Regions from separate parts of the Pseudovibrio sp. FO-BEG1 genome, predicted to be linked through region 1. Evidence: riboswitches for the same ligand, from Rfam matches in the RefSeq annotation. Region 1 holds a riboswitch; each other region holds the start of a gene.
The links. Region 1 has a riboswitch for thiamine pyrophosphate ahead of PSE_RS20190 (hydroxyethylthiazole kinase). Riboswitches for the same ligand answer to the same signal wherever they lie in the genome.
Positions count from the first base shown of each region.

Region 2: linked by a shared signal. The riboswitch ahead of thiB (thiamine ABC transporter substrate binding subunit) and the one ahead of PSE_RS20190 (hydroxyethylthiazole kinase) in region 1 are both predicted to bind thiamine pyrophosphate.
Region 3: linked by a shared signal. The riboswitch ahead of thiM (hydroxyethylthiazole kinase) and the one ahead of PSE_RS20190 (hydroxyethylthiazole kinase) in region 1 are both predicted to bind thiamine pyrophosphate.
Region 4: linked by a shared signal. The riboswitch ahead of thiC (phosphomethylpyrimidine synthase ThiC) and the one ahead of PSE_RS20190 (hydroxyethylthiazole kinase) in region 1 are both predicted to bind thiamine pyrophosphate.

Region 1 covers NC_016642.1:4,483,473-4,488,162, forward strand. The annotation lists gene PSE_RS20180 (TRAP transporter substrate-binding protein) at 1-727, opposite strand, end outside; gene thiD (bifunctional hydroxymethylpyrimidine kinase/phosphomethylpyrimidine kinase) at 740-1,543, opposite strand; gene PSE_RS20190 (hydroxyethylthiazole kinase) at 1,543-2,298, opposite strand; TPP riboswitch at 2,338-2,446, opposite strand; gene PSE_RS20195 (Lrp/AsnC ligand binding domain-containing protein) at 2,656-2,892, shown strand; gene PSE_RS20200 (xanthine dehydrogenase family protein molybdopterin-binding subunit) at 2,963-4,690, opposite strand, start outside.
Region 2 covers NC_016642.1:2,018,854-2,023,543, forward strand. The annotation lists gene katG (catalase/peroxidase HPI) at 123-2,300, shown strand; TPP riboswitch at 2,413-2,519, shown strand; gene thiB (thiamine ABC transporter substrate binding subunit) at 2,541-3,533, shown strand; gene PSE_RS09235 (thiamine/thiamine pyrophosphate ABC transporter permease ThiP) at 3,509-4,690, shown strand, end outside.
Region 3 covers NC_016642.1:644,395-649,084, reverse strand. The annotation lists gene PSE_RS03030 (endonuclease) at 1-533, shown strand, start outside; gene PSE_RS03025 (phospholipase D-like domain-containing protein) at 624-1,709, shown strand; gene PSE_RS03020 (tyrosine recombinase XerC) at 1,791-2,750, shown strand; TPP riboswitch at 2,810-2,910, shown strand; gene thiM (hydroxyethylthiazole kinase) at 2,986-3,798, shown strand; gene thiE (thiamine phosphate synthase) at 3,782-4,423, shown strand; gene PSE_RS03005 (hypothetical protein) at 4,592-4,690, shown strand, end outside.
Region 4 covers NC_016642.1:951,675-956,364, reverse strand. The annotation lists gene PSE_RS04445 (hypothetical protein) at 1-1,924, opposite strand, end outside; TPP riboswitch at 2,108-2,228, shown strand; gene thiC (phosphomethylpyrimidine synthase ThiC) at 2,342-4,141, shown strand; gene PSE_RS04435 (FAD-dependent oxidoreductase) at 4,138-4,690, shown strand, end outside.

The sequences.
Region 1 (4,690 bases):
AGTAGTACTTGACCAGTTTATGGAAGCCCAGCGCACTGTCAGTCCAGGGTCCAAGAAACTCTACACCGTCCACCACATGGGTCTGCAAGCTGGTGAAGATTTCTGCAGCTGGAATGTTGACCGGGGTAACACCAAGTTTGCGCAGGATCTCACCACCGAGACCAACCATGCGCAGTTTGCGACCTTTCAGGTCATCAAGTGTCTCAACAGGCTCACGATACCAGCCCGCCATGGTCGGGCCGGCATTACCAGCCATAAACGGCTTCACGCCAAACGGTGCGTAAAGCTCATCCCATAACTCCTGACCACCCATCTGATCCACCCAGGCAGTATGCTCCTGAGGCAGCAGACCGAAAGGAACGGTCGTAAAAAACACCGAGCCCGGCATCTTGCCAGCCCAGTACAAAGCAACGGAATGGCCCATCTGTGCAGTGCCGCTTGAAACAGCGTCAAACACCTCAAAAGCCGGAACCAGCTCACCTGCAGCAAACAAGCGCACACGCATCCGACCATTACTCATAATGTTGATGCGATCACAAATGCGTTGCGCAGACATTCCTGGACCTGGCAGGTTCTTCGGCCAGCTGGTCACCATGCGCCATTCGATCACCGGTTCAGCATCCTGAGCCAGAGCAGGTGCAGCAAGTGCAGCGCTACCGGCAACCGCCCCAGCGGTTAGCCCCAGCGCCTGTCGGCGGGTCAGATTATTATCTTTGTTCTTGGTCATTATCTCCGCCTTTTATTCAGACCAGAATTCGTGGAAATGGTGCACAGGCCCATGTCCCTCGCCTACGTCAAGCGTATCTGCAGCTTTAATCGCCTGACTAATATATTCTTTCGCTTCGCCAATAGCGTCTTGCAGCGCCAGCCCCTTGGCCAGTTCCGCCGCAATCGCAGAAGACAGGGTACAGCCAGTCCCATGTGTGTTCTGCGTTTCATGTCTTGGCGCCGTGTACCACCTCTCCACATCGCGGGAGAGGAAGAGATCATCACAGGTATCATCAGATCCATGTCCGCCTTTCAGCAGAACCCCGTTCGCACCCATGTCCAGCAGAAGCAAAGCTTGGCTATGCATGTCTTCACGGGATCCGGCCACCGGCTGATCCAGCAAAAAGGCCGCTTCCTGCATATTCGGCGTAATCAACGCCGCCATAGGAAACAGCTTCTGCTTCAGGACCGAAACAGCGGAGGTTTGCAACAGAACATCACCAGAAGTTGCAACCATCACCGGGTCAAGGATGACGCGCTTAACATCATATTCCGCCAGCTTTGTGGCAATAACATCGATAATCTCTGGCTGTGAAAGCATGCCGATTTTCACGGCATCCACCTTCAGATCAGAGAAAACAGCATCCATCTGGTCCGCCACGAATGCTGGCGGCACATCATGAATGGCTGTCACACCTTTGGTGTTCTGGGCCGTCAGCGCAGTGATCACACTGGCCCCATAAACACCGCGAGCCGAAAAGGCTTTCAGGTCTGCCTGAACGCCAGCACCACCGCCTGAATCCGAGCCCGCAATTGTGACTGCAATCGCACTCATTAGGCCAATACCCCACCTTTATTATTCATTGTTTCGAGCTTGAGGCGCTCGTTGAATTGGTCAGCCTTCAAGCCATAGAGGGTATCGATGAAAGCTGGAGTGAAGCTTCCCGGCCCATTTGCCTGCTCTGCGGCAATCTCGCCGCATACACCATAGACAGCCAGCGCCGCAACCACGGCAAGTTCCTGATCCGGCTCAACAGCAGCAAAACCCGCCAGTACTCCCCCCAATGCACAGCCAATGCCAGTCACCTTGTCCATGTAGGCATGGCCATTGCCGATGGTGTAGGTTGCCTCCCGGCCAAACACGGCGTCTTCATTTCCGGTGCGCGCAAGCAGCGTGTCCTCACGAACCGCCCCACTCAGCCCGGCGCTCTCGGTCATGTTCGCTTTCAGGATGGAGATGTTGTCCTGCAAAATGTCCTTCGCAAACTCCATGCGAATGTCAGTACGATCCACTTTAACCGGGTCCAGCACCACGGGGATAGATTTCTTCGCAGCATTCTCCAGCCCCAACCGGATCCCATGCCGACGCTTTCCATCCAGCGTCCCAAGGTTGACCAGCAACCCGTCGACACCTTCAACAAATGCAGGAATTTCATCATGAGCGGCTGTCATTGACGGTACAATGTTACAGGCCAACATAATGTTCGCGGTAATGCTCTGCGCAACAGAGTTCGTCAGACAATGAACCCGCACACCACGCTCACGCAGGTTCTCAAACACTTGCCAGAGATCTTCAGCTTTGTAGGACATTTGTTTCGCTCCCTATTGATTACGGCGGGAACGATTACCTTGGTACTCATCCCAATTCCCTCCGCCGGCACGACCCGGATCAGGTTCTAGGAGTTGGCCTTCCGCCTCTCAGCCCGGCAGTCACTACCGAGCACCCCCATTGGTTAGAATTTTTTGCTAGCAAACCCACAAGCGAACTGCAAGTGGAAACGAGAGACCGCGACAATAGGCAACTGGGGGTAGATTTCGCTTAAAAAACGCAAAAGCTTGCAAAAAAACGCAGCTTCAACGCAAAATGCTCACAAAACAACGCAAACTCAATTTTGAGCGCACCCGGAAAGACAAAACAGGCTTACGGGACAGAAGGATAGCAGATTAATGATTCCGTTCTTTGTACAGATCAAATGCCAGCTCGGAAAAACCTATCAGGTTGCCAACGCCATCGCAGACGCGGAAGTTGCCTCCGAGATCTACTCCACTTCCGGGGATTTCGATCTGCTGGCCAAGTTCTACATCAACGACGATGAAGACATCGGACACTTCGTAGCAAACAAGGTACAAGTCTTCGAAGGCATCCAGGACACCAGAACCATCATTACCTTCAAAGCATTCTGATACCTACGAAAACAGGCGGGACACCAGCCCGCCTGCACAATCTCGTTTCAATGTCTGCTAATTGTTTCGCTCAGCCCTGAGCATCCTGAATAGCGCTCCACACAGCAACCGGCGTCGCGGGCATATCTATATGCTCAACCCCAGCATTCTTGCGCAGCGCATACTGCACAGCATTCATCACCGCAGGCGCTGCCCCAATAGAACCAGCCTCACCAGCCCCTTTAATACCCATCGCATTTGTCGTGGAAGGAACGTTGCTTGTCGAGAAGTCGAAACTCGGCAAATCATCAGCGCGCGCAACATGATAGTCCATGAAGGATGCTGACAGCAGCTGTCCGGTTTCATCATAAACCGTGTTCTCACACAGCGCCTGAGAGATCGCCTGCCCCGCACCGCCATGCACCTGACCGGCAAGTAGCATCGGATTCACTGTGACACCGAAGTCATCCACGATCACATAGTTGACCACGTCCGTCTTCCCGGTTTCTGGATCAATCTCCACTTCACACACATGCGTGCCATTCGGATAAGTACATTCATCCTGCATGACTTTTTCCGCAGCGCTCAAGGTATCTGGCTGAGATCCCGCCACATCAGCAAGGCTGATCTGCTGGTCAGTTCCGACCACACGCACCTGCCCGTCTTCAAGCGTCAGATCTGCAGCACCAACCTCCAGCTTCTCACTGGCGATTTCCTTGATCTTTTTAACCAGCGTCTCAGAGGCTGCTTTCACAGAAGGCAATCCAATCGGGATCGATCGGGATCCACCAGTGCCACCACCGGTCGCCACACGATCCGTGTCCCCCTGCACCATCTCAACCTGATCAAGCTGCAAACCAAGATACTCGGCAATCACCTGACCATAAGCTGTCGCATGGCCCTGACCGTTACTCTGAGTTCCAATCAGCAATGTCACACTGCCGTTCTTGTTCAGCTCAAGCTTGGCCTCTTCACCACCCGCAAAGGCACAGGCCTCCACATAGGTCGACAAGCCAATACCGCGGTATAGGCCCTTGGCCTTGCTCTCCGCTTCTCGCTCCGCAAAAGTACCGTAATGGATCTCGTCCAAAGCCTTGGTCAGATGAGCACCGAAGGAACCAGTATCATACATGCGTCCGAGCGCTGTTGTATAAGGTAAGGCGTCATCGGGGATAAAGCTCTTACGGCGAAACTCCGCCGGATCCATACCCATCTCATGCGCAGCCTTATCAGCGAGCCGTTCCATCAGATAAAGCGCCTCAGGACGCCCAGCCCCGCGGAAGGCATCCACTGGCACCGTATTGGTGTATACGCCAGTCGCTTCCACCCATGTGGCGGGGATATCATAAAGACCAGAGGTCATCGTGATGCCGACTTGAGGGATGCCCGGACCAAACTCGTGCAGATAAGCCCCCATGTTTGCAAGCACATGCACCTTAAGGCCAATCATCTTGCCATTCTCGTCGAGCGCAAGCTCAGCCGTGGATACATTATCCCGGCCATGCGCGTCAGACATGAAGTGCTCAGTCCGTTCCTGAAGCCATTTCACCGGACGGCCAAGACGTTTCGCAGCGATCAGACACAGCGGATACTCAAGATAGGTGAACATCTTGGTTCCAAAACCACCGCCCACATCCGGCGTCACAACGCGGATATCTTTTGGGTCGACGTTGAGTATGTTCTTAGCAATCAGATCACGCATGGCATGTCCGCCCTGCGTTCCGGTGGTCAGCGTGTAACGACCACTGTCGCTATTGAACTCACCAATACAGGCCCGCGGCTCCACCGCATTGGAAACTAGTCGATTATTGACCACCTT
Region 2 (4,690 bases), 2.5 Mb from region 1:
TAATACACTTCAGTACCTACATTCATTCTAGGATTTGCTGGATGCATCGTTTCGTCTCACCGCTTAAGGTAAACGCTACGTCAAGACCCAGTGATCGCCAAACATAGGTAACGGAGACAGTTATGCACGGCAACGATGTCAAGACATCCGGCGTTTGTCCGGTGGTACATGGCGCGAATACATCGATGGATAAGCCAGTCACCCGATGGTGGCCTGACGCTTTGAATCTCGATATCCTCCATCAACATGGTGCGCGTACCAACCCGATGGACCCAGGATTCAATTATCACGACGCTGTCAAAACACTCGACTTTGAAGCAGTGAAGGCAGACGTCCATGCGCTCATGACCGACAGCCAGGACTGGTGGCCGGCCGACTGGGGCCATTATGGTGGTCTGATGATCCGCCTTTCATGGCACACAGCTGGCTCTTATCGTCTGGCAGATGGTCGTGGCGGCGGCGGTTCCGGCAACATTCGCTTTGCGCCGCTCAATTCCTGGCCTGATAACGCAAGCCTCGATAAAGCACGCCGCTTGCTTTGGCCTATCAAGAAAAAATACGGTAACGCTCTTTCCTGGGCTGATTTGATTATTCTCGCAGGTACAGTCGCCTATGACTCTATGGGTCTGAAAACCTTTGGTTTCGGATTTGGCCGTGAGGATATCTGGGGTCCGGAGATCGACACCTATTGGGGATCTGAAAAAGAATGGCTCGCACGCAGTGAAGAGCGTTATGACGATCTGGATGACCCTTCAACGCTCGAAAACCCTCTGGCAGCGACCCATATGGGGCTGATTTACGTGAACCCGGAAGGCGTGAATGGCGTTCCTGGCCCACAAAAAACAGCCGACCAGATCCGCGAAACCTTTGCTCGTATGGCAATGAATGACGAGGAAACGGCTGCACTGACATGCGGCGGTCACACCGTTGGTAAGACCCATGGACGCGGCGCCGTTGATAACATCGGTGTAGCGCCGGAAGCTGCCGGTCTGGATGAGCAGGGACTTGGCTGGTCCAACCCTGGTCAGGACGGCAAGGCAACAAATGCCTTTACTTCTGGCATTGAAGGGGCGTGGACAACACACCCAACCACATTCGATATGGGTTTCTTCGATATGCTGTTCGGTCATGAATGGCATCAGGTCAAATCCCCTGCCGGAGCCTGGCAATGGGAACCTGTCTCCATCAAGGAAGAAGACAAACCTGTCGATCCAACAGACCCATCCGTTCGCCATAACCCAATCATGACTGATGCAGACATGGCGATGAAGGTTGACCCGATCTACAACGAGTACTGCCAGAAGTTCATGGCAGATCCTGAGTACTTCAGGGATACCTTTGCACGGGCCTGGTTCAAGCTGACCCACCGCGATATGGGACCGAGAGCAAACTATCTTGGCCCGGATGTGCCGAAAGAAGACCTCATCTGGCAGGATCCGGTTCCAGCGGGCAACACAAACTATGATGTTGCTGCGGTGAAAGCCAAAATTTCAGCAAGCGGCTTGAGCAATGAAGACCTGATCAAAACGGCTTGGGACAGTGCACGAACCTATCGTGGCTCTGACATGCGCGGTGGCGCCAACGGTGCTCGCATCCGGCTTGCTCCGCAAAAGGACTGGGTTGGTAATGAGCCGGATCGGCTTGCGAAAGTGCTGGCGGTGCTCGAACCAATTGCAGCAGAGACAGGGGCCTCAGTTGCAGACGTGATCGTTCTGGCAGGGAACGTCGGCGTTGAAAATGCCATCAAGGCAGCTGGCTTTAACGTGGATGTTCCATTCGCACCGGGCCGCGGTGATGCAACGGATGAAATGACAGACGCAACATCCTTCTCTGTGTTGGAGCCTATTTCTGATGGCTTCCGCAACTGGCAGAAGCAAGAATATGCTGTGAGCCCAGAAGAAATGATGCTGGATCGCGCACAGCTCCTCCGCCTCACCGGCTGGGAAATGACTGCGCTCGTTGGCGGCTTGCGCGTTCTTGGTGCTAACTACGGTGGATCAAAGCACGGTGTCTTCACGGATCGTGAAGGCCAGCTGACCACAGATTTCTTCGTCAACCTGACCGACATGGACAACAGCTGGCATCCGCTCAAGGATGGTACCTATGAGATCCGTGACCGGAAATCTGGCAAGCCTAAGTGGACTGCAACCAGTGCCGACCTTGTGTTTGGTTCCAACTCCATCCTGCGTGCTTACGCTGAAGTGTACGCCCAGGACGACAACCACGAAAAGTTCGTCCGCGACTTCGTGACAACATGGACCAAGGTCATGAACGCCGACCGCTTCGACCTGACTGCATAAATGAACCTCAGCCTGGGCAGGAGACTGCCCGGGCTTTTTCGCAACTTCATTGAGGTGCTTTTCGTCCCTCAGGTATATCCGGTTGCGCTGCTCTTCTTTTCCAGTTAAGAACCGCTTGACCTCGGGGTGCGCGCTTTTGTCGTGCTGAGATGCCAGATTGGCGAACCCGTTGAACCTGAACCGGCTAGAACCGGCGGAGGGAAGGGTACCGGTTTCATCCATCCTTGCCCTCTCGCCGCAATGGAGGATGACTTGAAACATCTGTTAATTGCTGCGGGATTACTCACTGCAACATCGGCAATGGCTACTGAGAAGCCAGAACTCACCGTTTATACCTATGACAGCTTCGTTTCTGACTGGGGCCCTGGCCCTAAAGTGGAAGAAGCATTTGAAGCAATCTGCGAATGTGACCTGAACCTTGTTGGTGTTGAAGATGGTGCCGCGCTGCTTTCCCGTCTTCGTCTTGAAGGCAACAACACCGATGCTGATGTTGTTCTGGGGCTAGATACCAATCTGATTGAGACAGCCAAGAAGACGGGTCTGTTTGCACCGCATTCAGTTGAAGCAAACTACACACTGCCGGTCGATTGGGCAGATGAGACCTTTGTGCCTTACGACTGGGGCTATTTCGCATTCGTGTATAAGAAGGGCGCAACGGTTCCTTCCAGTTTCCGTGAGCTGGCCGAGAGCGACACAAAGATCCTCATTCAGGATCCACGCTCTTCCACCCCAGGCCTTGGTCTGCTGCTTTGGGTAAAGTCTGCTTATAGCGATGAAGCTGCGGATATCTGGGCAGGGCTTTCCGATAATATCGTGACTGTTACCAAAGGTTGGTCTGAAGCCTATGGCCTTTTCCTTGATGGGGAAGCGGACATGGTGCTCAGCTACACCACATCTCCGGCTTATCACCTGATTGCTGAGGAAGATGACAGCAAAACCACGGCTGCGTTTGATGAAGGCCATTACATGCAGGTGGAAGTGGCAGCGAAACTTGCTGGCACCGATCAGCCGGAACTGGCAGACAAGTTCCTGAACTTCATAGTTTCTGACGCTTTCCAGAGCATCATTCCAACAACCAACTGGATGTATCCGGCAGTTACACCTGCAAGTGGTCTTCCAGCAGGTTTCGAAACCTTGCAAACACCTGAAAAGGCTTTGCTGCTTGCACCTGAAGATGCAGTTGCTGCACGACGTGAGGCTCTGCCGGAATGGCTCGAAGCACTCAGCCAGTAAGCTCGCTTCCCGGAGTTGCCGCGGCATTGCTCGTCGCGGCACTCATTCTTGGCACGCTGGCTGCTGTTGCACTGCGTGCTGAAGCCGGGCATGGTTTTTCTTTGTCAGACTGGGCGGCACTTAAGTTTACGCTCACACAAGCCGTGCTTTCAGCCGTGATCAGCGTAGGGTTGGCGGTGCCTGTTGCACGCGCGCTGGCACGCCGCCGGTTTAAGGGGCGCAGCTTGTTGATCGCCTTGCTTGGCGCCCCGTTTATCCTTCCGGTTATTGTCGCCATTCTTGGTCTACTGCAGGTTTTTGGACGTTCCGGTTGGATTTCAGATGTACTGGTTTACTTCGGCGCGTCTCCCATCCGCATTTATGGCCTGCACGGTGTTGTGCTGGCTCATGTGTTCTTCAACCTGCCATTGGCAACCCGCCTCATATTGCAGGGGTGGCAAGAGATACCGTCGGAGCGTTTTCGCCTTGCGGCTCAGCTGGGATGCGACGGCTGGTCTTTGTTCCGCCTGATCGAGCTTCCCATGCTCAAACGCATTTTGCCCGGCGCACTAGCCGTAATTTTTGCCATTTGCCTCACCAGTTTCGCCGTTGCACTCACCCTTGGTGGCGGTCCCCGCGCGACAACAATTGAGCTGGCGATTTATCAGGCCTTTACCTATGATTTTGACCTTGGACGTGCAGCACTTCTCTCTGCCCTGCAATTGGCGCTGACAGCGGCAGCTGCTTTTGCCGCTCTGAAGCTTTCCCGTGGTGAAGGTTTTGGTGCGGGATTAGACAGAGCCATCCAACGCTGGGATGGTGGTACGCCTGTCATCGATAGTTTTTGGATTATACTTGCCGCTGTCTTTCTCCTTCTGCCAATCAGCGCTGTTGCGCTCTCCGGTGTTGCAGGTCTTTTCTCTCTGCCGTTTTTGGTGATCAAATCTGCATTGATCTCGGTAGGCGTTGCTTCAGCCAGCACCATCATTTTGCTGTTGCTTGCGTTACCGATGGCTGCAGCCATTGCTGTTAGAAGGCACAGCCCTGTAGAACTTGCGGGCATCCTTGGCCTTGCTGCTTCTCCATTGGTGATCGGCACGGGGCTGTTCATCATCATCCGCCCCTGGGCAAACCCAACAGATCTCGCGTTACCTGTCACTGCGCTGGTTAACGCAGCC
Region 3 (4,690 bases), 1.6 Mb from region 1:
ATGAGCCTCGTAAGAATGCCAAGCGCGGTAAGCGGATTGAGTGGGAGCACATCGTTCCTGCCTCTCGCTTTGGCAAAACGCGCGCTTGTTGGACAGAGGGTGATCCGGCCTGCACCACCAAGAAGGGCAAGGCTTACAAGGGTCGTCGATGCTGTTCCAAGGTGGATGAAGAGTTCAAACGCATGGAAGCCGACCTGCACAATCTGGTCCCAGCGGTTGGCGAGTTGAATGGTGATCGCTCCAACTTCCGCCTCGCTGTGATTGAAGGGGAAGATCGGACTTACGGCGCCTGTGATTTTGAGATTGACCGGGAACGAAAAGTTGCCGAGCCAATGGCTGAGACACGCGGGGATATCGCACGGATCTACCTCTACATGCAGGAGACCTATGGCATGCCGTTGACAGAGACAGAGGTGAAGATGTTCAACCAGTGGATGGCTGAGGATCCAGTCTCAGAAGAAGAGCAATTGCGAGATGCGCGTATTTTGGAAATTCAGGGCAACACCAACCCGCTTATCTCGGTAGGTTTCTAACCCGCCATCAATTTCACTTCCTACCGTCATAATTGTGTACCGACACATCATCTACCCTAGGGTAAGATGTTATGACGCTGGGAGGGTACAATGGCAGTTCAAACCGAGAATCTGAAATTCCTCGTTGGTCCGAAAACAGTCCTCGATCATTTGCCGGATAATCCGCTGGATGATCTGGAGGGCGAGATTATTGCGTTTATCGATGCTGCAGTGCGAAGTCTCGACATAGCAATTCAAGAAATAGACAATAAACGCATAACCAACGCAATAATTAACGCAAAACGGCGCGGCGTGCGGGTGCGAGTGGTATCCGAGGCGGATTATCTAAGCGTGGATGAGCCTGCGGATGACCCGCATACCAGTGACCCTCGTGTTGAGAACGAGGTGAACCGCCAGCTTCATGCGGCGCTACTGCGTTCCAAAGTGTGGGTACGGACGGATTTTAACCCACGGATATTCCATCAGAAATTCATCATTCGTGACGGCAATGCTGTTCTGACCGGCTCCACAAACTTCACGGAGACCGGCACGCATCGCAATCTGAACCATCTTCTTATCATCAAGGATGAGAAGGTCGCTGACATCTTTGAGCGGGAATTCAGGGAGATTAAACGCGGAAGATTTGGCCGCTACAGCGTGGATGAGAATGAGTCCGAAAACACACCGAAAGAGGTGGTGGTTGACGACATCCGCGTGAAAGTTTGCTTTGCGCCGGACCATGCGCCGGAGATGGAAGTCACCAAACAGATGACGAAAGCTAAGGAACGGGTGGACTTTGCGATCTTCACCTTCTCCAAAAGCTCCGGCATTGATGATGCCATGTTGCTGCTGATGGAAGCAGGAAGACAGGTGCGCGGTGCTCTTGACGCCCGGCAAGGCGGGCAGGATTGGGCCGCGACGCAGCCTCTTGCAGAAGCTGGCGCTGATCTGCACTTCGTTCGCGGATCGAGCCGGATTGGCAAGCTGCATCATAAGCTTATGGTGATTGACGATAGCATCATGATTGTTGGCAGTTTCAACTACACTGGCCCTGCGAACCGGTTTAATGACGAGAATATCGTTGTTCTGGGGGATTCCGTTGCCCCAACGGAGAACCAGAAACGGTTTGCGATGGCGGCACGGCAGGAGATTGACCGGATCATCAGCGACCACGGGGAACCAATCGTGATCGACTAAATCTGCTCAGCCATTTCGTAAAGGCGTGAATGTTTATCTTTTGGTAACCATTCAGCCAGATTTGGCGCTTACACTTGGCGAATGGCAAATTCCCTGGATAGCGGCGAAGACTTACTCATCATCTGCAAACCAGATGTTACCGCAGCGATTGAAGACTGGATTGATCATCTTGGCTCCGAACGGCGACTGGCTGAGCGGACACTGGAAGCGTATGAGCGCGACACGCGTCAGTTCCTGCGTTTCATGACCAGTTATGAGGGTGAGCCAGTTGCTCTGCGGCATCTGGAGTCGTTGAAACCAAAAGACTTTCGCGGCTTTCTGGCAACGCGTCGGAAAGACGGCGCGCAGACGCGGACGCTTGCTCGCGGTCTGGCTGGTATTCGCTCGTTCCTCTCGTTTCTGGAGGAGCGCGGCGAGGTGAATGCGGCCGGTGCTGCAGCGGTGCGTACGCCGAGACTTCCCCGCAGCTTACCCAAGCCTATCCCCGTTGAGGAAGCCAAAGCGATTGTCAGCAGCGATCTGGCTTTCGAGGACACGCCCTGGGTTGAAGCGCGCAATGCTGCGGTGTTTACTCTCCTGTACGGCTGCGGACTTCGTATCTCGGAAGCGTTGTCTCTGACACCTGCTACGGCACCGAAAGAAGGCGATAAGTCTTTGAAAGTGCGCGGCAAAGGCAACAAGGAACGGCTTGTTCCAGTTCTGCCTGTGGTCGTTGAAGCTATCGAAGCTTACAAAGATCAATGCCCCTATGACCTTTCAGCGAACTCGCCCCTCTTCCGCGGTGTTCGCGGCGGCGCGCTCAACGCACGCATGATCCAGCTGGCCATGCAAAAAATCCGCAGTGCACTCGGGCTTCCGGATACGGCTACTCCCCATGCTTTGCGCCATTCCTTTGCGACGCATTTACTGTCTGAAGGCGGGGATTTGAGGAGCATTCAGGAGCTTCTGGGCCACGCAAGCCTTTCTACCACGCAGATTTATACGGAAGTGAACAGTGCACAGCTGTTGGATGCCTACGACAAAGCACATCCACGTCGTTGATAGGTTGTCCCCCTCCTCCACATCGCCTTGATCTCCTCCGGCAGACCCCTTAGGTTCAGAGCTGTGAAACGGGGTGCCCGACACTTGTGTCGTGGCTGAGATCATACTCGATGAACCTGATCTGGATAATTCCAGCGAAGGGAGCACTCACACTGTGTTGGGGGACAGTTTCTTCTGGCAGTATGCCAAGGCCCTGACACCAGCTCTCTTTCGCACAACAAGACCGAGGATAAAAATGGGTCGTGTCGAAAGCGCTTGCGCAACTCTTTCCGCAATTCGTGAAAACAGTCCACTCGTCCATAACATGACGAACATCGTGGTGGCGAACACTACAGCCAACGCCTTGCTGGCGATTGGCGCTTCCCCTGCCATGGTAGATGGACCAGAAGAGGCTCCTGAACTTGCAAGTGTTGCAGGGGCATTAGTGGTCAACGTGGGCACAGTCACCCCTGCGCAAGCAGAGGCGATGAAGTTGGCAACAGCAGCGGCTCACAAGGCAGATCGTCCATGGGTGCTGGACCCGGTGGCTGTCGGCGCCCTCACCTTCCGCACTAAGCTTGCTGCTGAACTGCTGGAGAATAAGCCGAGCGTTATTCGCGGCAATGCCTCTGAAATCATGGCACTTGCCGGTCAGGGTGCAGGCGGAAAAGGCGTTGATAGCACGGATAGCTCTGAGACTGCTCTGGCTGGTGCGAAAGAGCTGGCAAAGCAGACTGGAGCTGTGGTTGTTGTCTCTGGTCCGGTCGACTTCATCACTGACGGCACACGCACGGCTGAAGTCGCAAACGGGGATAAGATGATGCCGTACGTGACCGGCCTTGGTTGCACAGCGACGGCCCTCACTGGCGCAACGCTCGCAGTTTGCGATGATCCGTTTGATGCTGCAGTCGATGCAATGGTTTTCCTCGGTGTAACTGGTGAGATTGCTGCGAAAGATACCGCAGGACCAGCAAGTTTGCAGCTGGATATCATCAACGGTCTCTATCAGCTGAACGATGATATCCTCAAAACAACAGCTCAGGTTGAGATGCATGAAGCCGTTGCTTGATCTTTCCGTATATCTGGTGCTGGGGCCGCAAGACTGCCCTGGCCAGGACCCTGTCGACATCGCAGTCGCAGCCTCTCAAAACGGCTCTACTGTGGTGCAATTGCGCGATAAAACCGGCAGTACCAAAGAGCAGATTGAATTGGCAGAACGGCTGATGCAGGCGCTTAAACCGCTCAATGTGCCTTTGATCGTCAATGACCGCGTAGATGTTGCCCTGGCCGTTCATGCTGATGGAGTTCATGTTGGACAAGATGACATGGACGCCACCAAAGCACGGGAACTGATCGGGGCAGATAAGCTACTCGGTCTTTCGGTGAGCACTCAGGATGAGCTAGATGCTGCGGACATTGCAGCCTGTGATTACCTCGGCATCGGCGCATGCTTCCCGACCAACAGCAAGGATGATGCAGCTGATGTGGGCATGCAAAACTTTGCTGACTTAACTGCTCAATCACAGCTACCTGTTGTTGGGATTGGCGGAATTTCTCTTGCCAATGCGGATCAGGTGATCAAGGCTGGGGCTGATGGTGTTGCTGTCATTTCAGCAATCTGTGGGGCACCCAGTGCTGCAGAAGCTACGCGCAAGCTTCAGGAAATCGTCAAAAGCGTAAAAGACCTAGGGTGATAGGATAAAACACGCATTTACTCCTCACAGAGCCCATCTACATTGATATATGAGAGAACTGAAGCTTGGTGCATTCATTGAGTTCATGCAAATCGCTCCAAGCTTTTGTTTTAAACGCATCACCAGTGTTTTCCTCTGAGGTGCGTTTCTGGCGGGGGGCCGTTCGTCATGAAGCTTAGTCAAACAACGTTCGTGTGTGCGCTGTTCAGCACATTCGCTTTCTTTGTCTCTGAAGGACAAGCCCAAACCGCCTGTGAAATCCGCAAA
Region 4 (4,690 bases), 1.9 Mb from region 1:
GACGACCATCTGGCAGCAGCTGGCTGATTTGATCAGGCCCGCCATGTTCGTCAAACTCAACTAATCCAATGCCACTTGCATTCAGCAGGCGACGACCATGCTGAGTACCGACCGGTTTGCGCGGGATCACTTTCATTCCACGCCGTCTCGTGAGCCAGTTTAGCGGTGAGCGAGGCGCATAGAGCCAGCGGTTTAGATGATCGAGTTTGTCCAGCAGCTTTGCTGGGAACTCGTTCTTGATGCCACTGCTACAGATTTGCCAGATATCCGGCCCTCTGGAATGACCGCGCAGTTCTACGTCATACACAAACGAGTAATGCACATCTCCGGAGAGGATCGTGAAACGGTCTGGTGTTTTGCGGTGACGGAACACATTCAAAATGCCATCCGCAGTTCCCGGATGCGCCATCCAATACTCAGCATCCACCATGAGTGGCTTGCCCATGAAGGTGAGCAGCTTCTGAAGGGTCTCGATCAACTTAACGCCGAAGATTGGCGCAGCAGATACAAGCAGGACAGCGTCCTTGCCGCGAAGGGATCGCTGAAGGTCAGTGACTGCTTCCCAGTCCAACAAGCCTGAAGGCAAATACCCTGCCCGTTCTGATCTCCATCTGCGTGTGCGGGTATCCAGCACCAACAGTGGCGGGTCCAGCTCCCAGTGGTAGTCCCAGTTCTCAAAGCCAAAGAGGTGATCCAGAAACTCATCGTAGGCGCTTGTGCCGGGTGACTTGAAGACCTCAGTCATCTCATCCAGCAGACCACCCGCGAAAGCTTCCGGTTTGTTGCCCCAGCCCTGATTGAGCATGTAGGCGCACAGGGCATTACCGATGATGCGGCGGGAGAATGGGTGACCGTAGGCGGTCTCTTCCCAATCACGATTGAGGTTCCAGTCGTCCGTGACATCGTGATCATCAAAGATCATCGCGACAGGCAAATGCGCAAAGAGCCTTCGGACCTGACTGAGGCCTGAGACAAAGTCCTTCAGGATTTCCTGCTCAGTCTCATAAAGCTCTGTTTCTTCAGGTGTTAGACCCTCAGGTTTATCTGTCTCAACCAAATCCCAAGCTGCGGGGGACCAGACAAGCAGATACATTGCCAGAAATTCAGCAAGTGTAATCAGGTGGTTGTGAGCATGGTCAGCCGTAAAAATTGGTTTTTCGACACCACCGAACAAGACGACCCAGAGCTTCCGGTTCTTCTCCAGATTGGGCAGAAACTTCTCACGTCGGTAGTAGGTATCACCATGGCTATACAGATCTGATGCAGCGTCAGGGATCTTGCTTTCCAAGCCACTCAACTGCTCTTCTGTAATGCCAAGCTTTTCGATAAGTGAATGGATTGCTCGCAGCATTGGGCCAGCAACGTCATCAGAGTAAATCTGGTCACCGCTCATCACCAAAGCAGCGGGCCATTTCTCCTGATCAATCTTGGTCCCGCCATTCGATGCAATATGCTTTGCCAAAAACTGGTCCGCAGCGACCAAGCCATCACCAGAATCGTGATGTGGTTTGCGGCAAGAGCCGTGCAGAAGCGAAGACACCTTGGAGCTGAGAAGGAAGCCGGGAAGCGATTGACCTTCATAACAGAGATCAGGTGCCCAAGCCGTGTGATCTTGCCAGCCTGCTGCCTCATTATCTGCCATGCGCAAAGATAGGCGATAGTTTACCCAGACATCCTGTGGCAGCGGCTGATGGAGCGGAAGGTCGATCAACAGGTAATGGAGGTGCGTGCCTGCCGAAATCAGGTTCACCTCTGCCTGCTTTTTGGAAAGCTCATAGGTTTGCGGATCACCGTCTTGGGGCAGTAGCTCCAGCTTTACATCTGCCGGTGCGCGGACAGCGAGCCAGAAGGTGAGACGGGTGGTTTCTAATCGCCGCAGAATAGGGCCGGCAAGAACAGACGGGAGAGAAGAGGTTTCAGGCATTCGTTGATATTATTAGTTGCGATATCCAGAAGTGAAATTCTTAGATGAGAGATAGGTGCGCAAACCTCAAAATCCAATAAGGGCCAACAACTCCCCTCTCACCCAAGCCAAATTACAGAAGATTTCTGAACCTCACCTGAACCGAACCTGCCTTGACAGGCCCTTCTAATAGGTCTAGCAAAAACACGTATGCAGGGGAGTCTCACCTAGGAGACTGAGAGGCTGACAGAGCGCAAGCTCGGCGACGCGACCCTTTGAACCTGACCCAGTTGATACTGGCGTAGGAAGCACGGGTCGCGCGGCCTGTTATCAGGGGTATTGTATCCACCGCGATCCACTCAGCAGGAAATCTTCCTGCGGTTTCCCAGCCAAAACTCATCTGGTGTCTTTCGAGTTATGAACTTGAGGAGCACCATTATGACTAGCCCAAAGCCATCCATCACCACAGGCTCCTTGCCTGCGTCACGCAAGATCTACGTGAGCGGTCATTTGCATAAAGACGTGCGAGTACCGATGCGCGAAATCAGCGTCCATCCAACTGCAGGCGAACCACCGTTGCCAGTCTATGACAGCTCCGGCCCCTACACTGATCCTGCTGTCACAACCAGTATTTCCGAAGGTCTGCCAACAGTACGGCGCAAGTGGATCAAGGCTCGCGGAGATGTGGAAGTTTATGAAGGTCGTGAGATCAAACCAGAAGACAACGGTTTCGCGCAGGGTGAGCGGTTGGTTGCCGAATTTCCGGTGAAGCCGCAGCCGCTGCGTGGCAAGGACGGCAAGGCTGTGACACAGCTGGCTTATGCCCGCGCAGGCATTATCACGCCGGAGATGGAGTTTGTTGCTATCCGCGAGAACCAGATGCGTGAGGCCGTTGCCGAGGAACGTTCCGGCAATGACTGGGGCGCAAGCATTCCTGATTATGTGACGCCGGAGTTTGTTCGAGATGAGGTCGCCGCAGGTCGTGCAATTATCCCCTCCAACATCAATCACCCAGAGAGCGAGCCGATGATTATTGGCCGGAACTTTTTGGTGAAGATCAACGCCAATATGGGCACGTCCGCTGTCACCTCCTCCATGGAGGAGGAAGTGGACAAGATGGTTTGGGCAATCCGATGGGGCGCAGATACCGTGATGGATCTTTCGACAGGTCGCAACATTCACAATACGCGCGAGTGGATCATCCGCAACAGTCCAGTGCCGATTGGGACGGTTCCGCTTTATCAGGCACTTGAGAAAGTAAATGGTATTGCTGAGGATCTGACTTGGGAGATTTTTCGCGACACACTGATTGAGCAGGCTGAGCAAGGGGTTGATTACTTCACCATCCACGCTGGTGTGCGCCTGCATATGGTGCCGATGACCGTTAATCGCGTGACAGGCATTGTTTCTCGTGGCGGCTCCATCATGGCCAAGTGGTGTCTGCATCATCACAAGGAAAGCTTCCTTTATGAGCACTTTGCGGAGATCTGCGATATCTGCCGCCAGTATGATGTGGCCTTCTCCCTTGGTGATGGTTTGCGTCCAGGTTCCATTGCGGATGCGAATGATGAGGCTCAGTTTGCTGAGCTGGAAACGCTTGGTGAGCTGACCAAGATTGCTTGGGCCAAGGATTGTCAGGTGATGATCGAAGGTCCGGGCCATGTAGCCATGCATAAGATCAAGGAGAACATGGATAAGCAGCTGGAATGCTGCCATGAGGCTCCATTCTACACACTTGGCCCTCTCACCACAGATATCGCTCCCGGTTACGATCACATCACCTCTGGCATTGGCGCGGCGATGATTGGGTGGTTTGGCTGTGCCATGCTTTGTTATGTGACGCCGAAGGAGCATCTGGGGCTGCCCGACCGAGATGACGTGAAGACTGGCGTGATCACCTACAAGATTGCCGCTCATGCTGCTGATCTTGCCAAGGGATTGCCGGGTGCTCAGCGACGAGATGATGCACTATCCCGTGCGCGCTTTGAGTTCCGTTGGGAGGATCAGTTCAACCTGTCCCTCGATCCAGAAACAGCCCGCAACTTCCATGATGAGACCTTGCCGAAGGATGCGCACAAAGTGGCGCATTTCTGCTCTATGTGTGGGCCAAAGTTCTGCTCTATGCGGATTTCTCATGACATTCGGGCTGAAGCTCAGAAAGAAGGCATGGAAGCGATGGCGGCCAAGTTCCGTGAAGGTGGTGAGCTTTACCTTCCATTAGCGGAGGCGGAGCAGTGATTACGATTGCAGGAGCTGGCCTTGCAGGGCTGGCTTCCGCCTATGAACTGGCAAAGCGTGGTGCATCTGTCACCATCTTCGAGAGGGCAGAAAAGCCCGGAGAAAACAGCGTTGCCCGGTTCGCAGGCGGTATGCTGACCCCTTATTGCGAGCGGGAAAGTGCGGAAGAGAATGTCATCACGCTCGGATGCACTGCGGCAGATTGGTGGGCTCAAGTCACACCCGTTACGCGGCATGGAACACTTGTGGTGGCACCGCCGCGAGATCATGCAGAACTGACACGGTTTGCACGGCGGACGTCTCATTTTGATGAAGTTGATGGTCAGGTAATCACTCAGCTTGAACCCGCTTTGGAAGGACGGTTTGAGCGAGGGCTTTTCTTCAAAGAAGAGGCGCATCTTGATCCTAGGCAGGCACTTGCTGATCTGACGAAAGCGGTTGAGGAGCTAGGTGTGGAGATCCGCTATGGCACTGACGCACCCTCGCAGGTTGACCTCAACTGCACGGCGATGGCGGCTGCTCTACCTGACTTGCGGGCTGTGCGTGGTG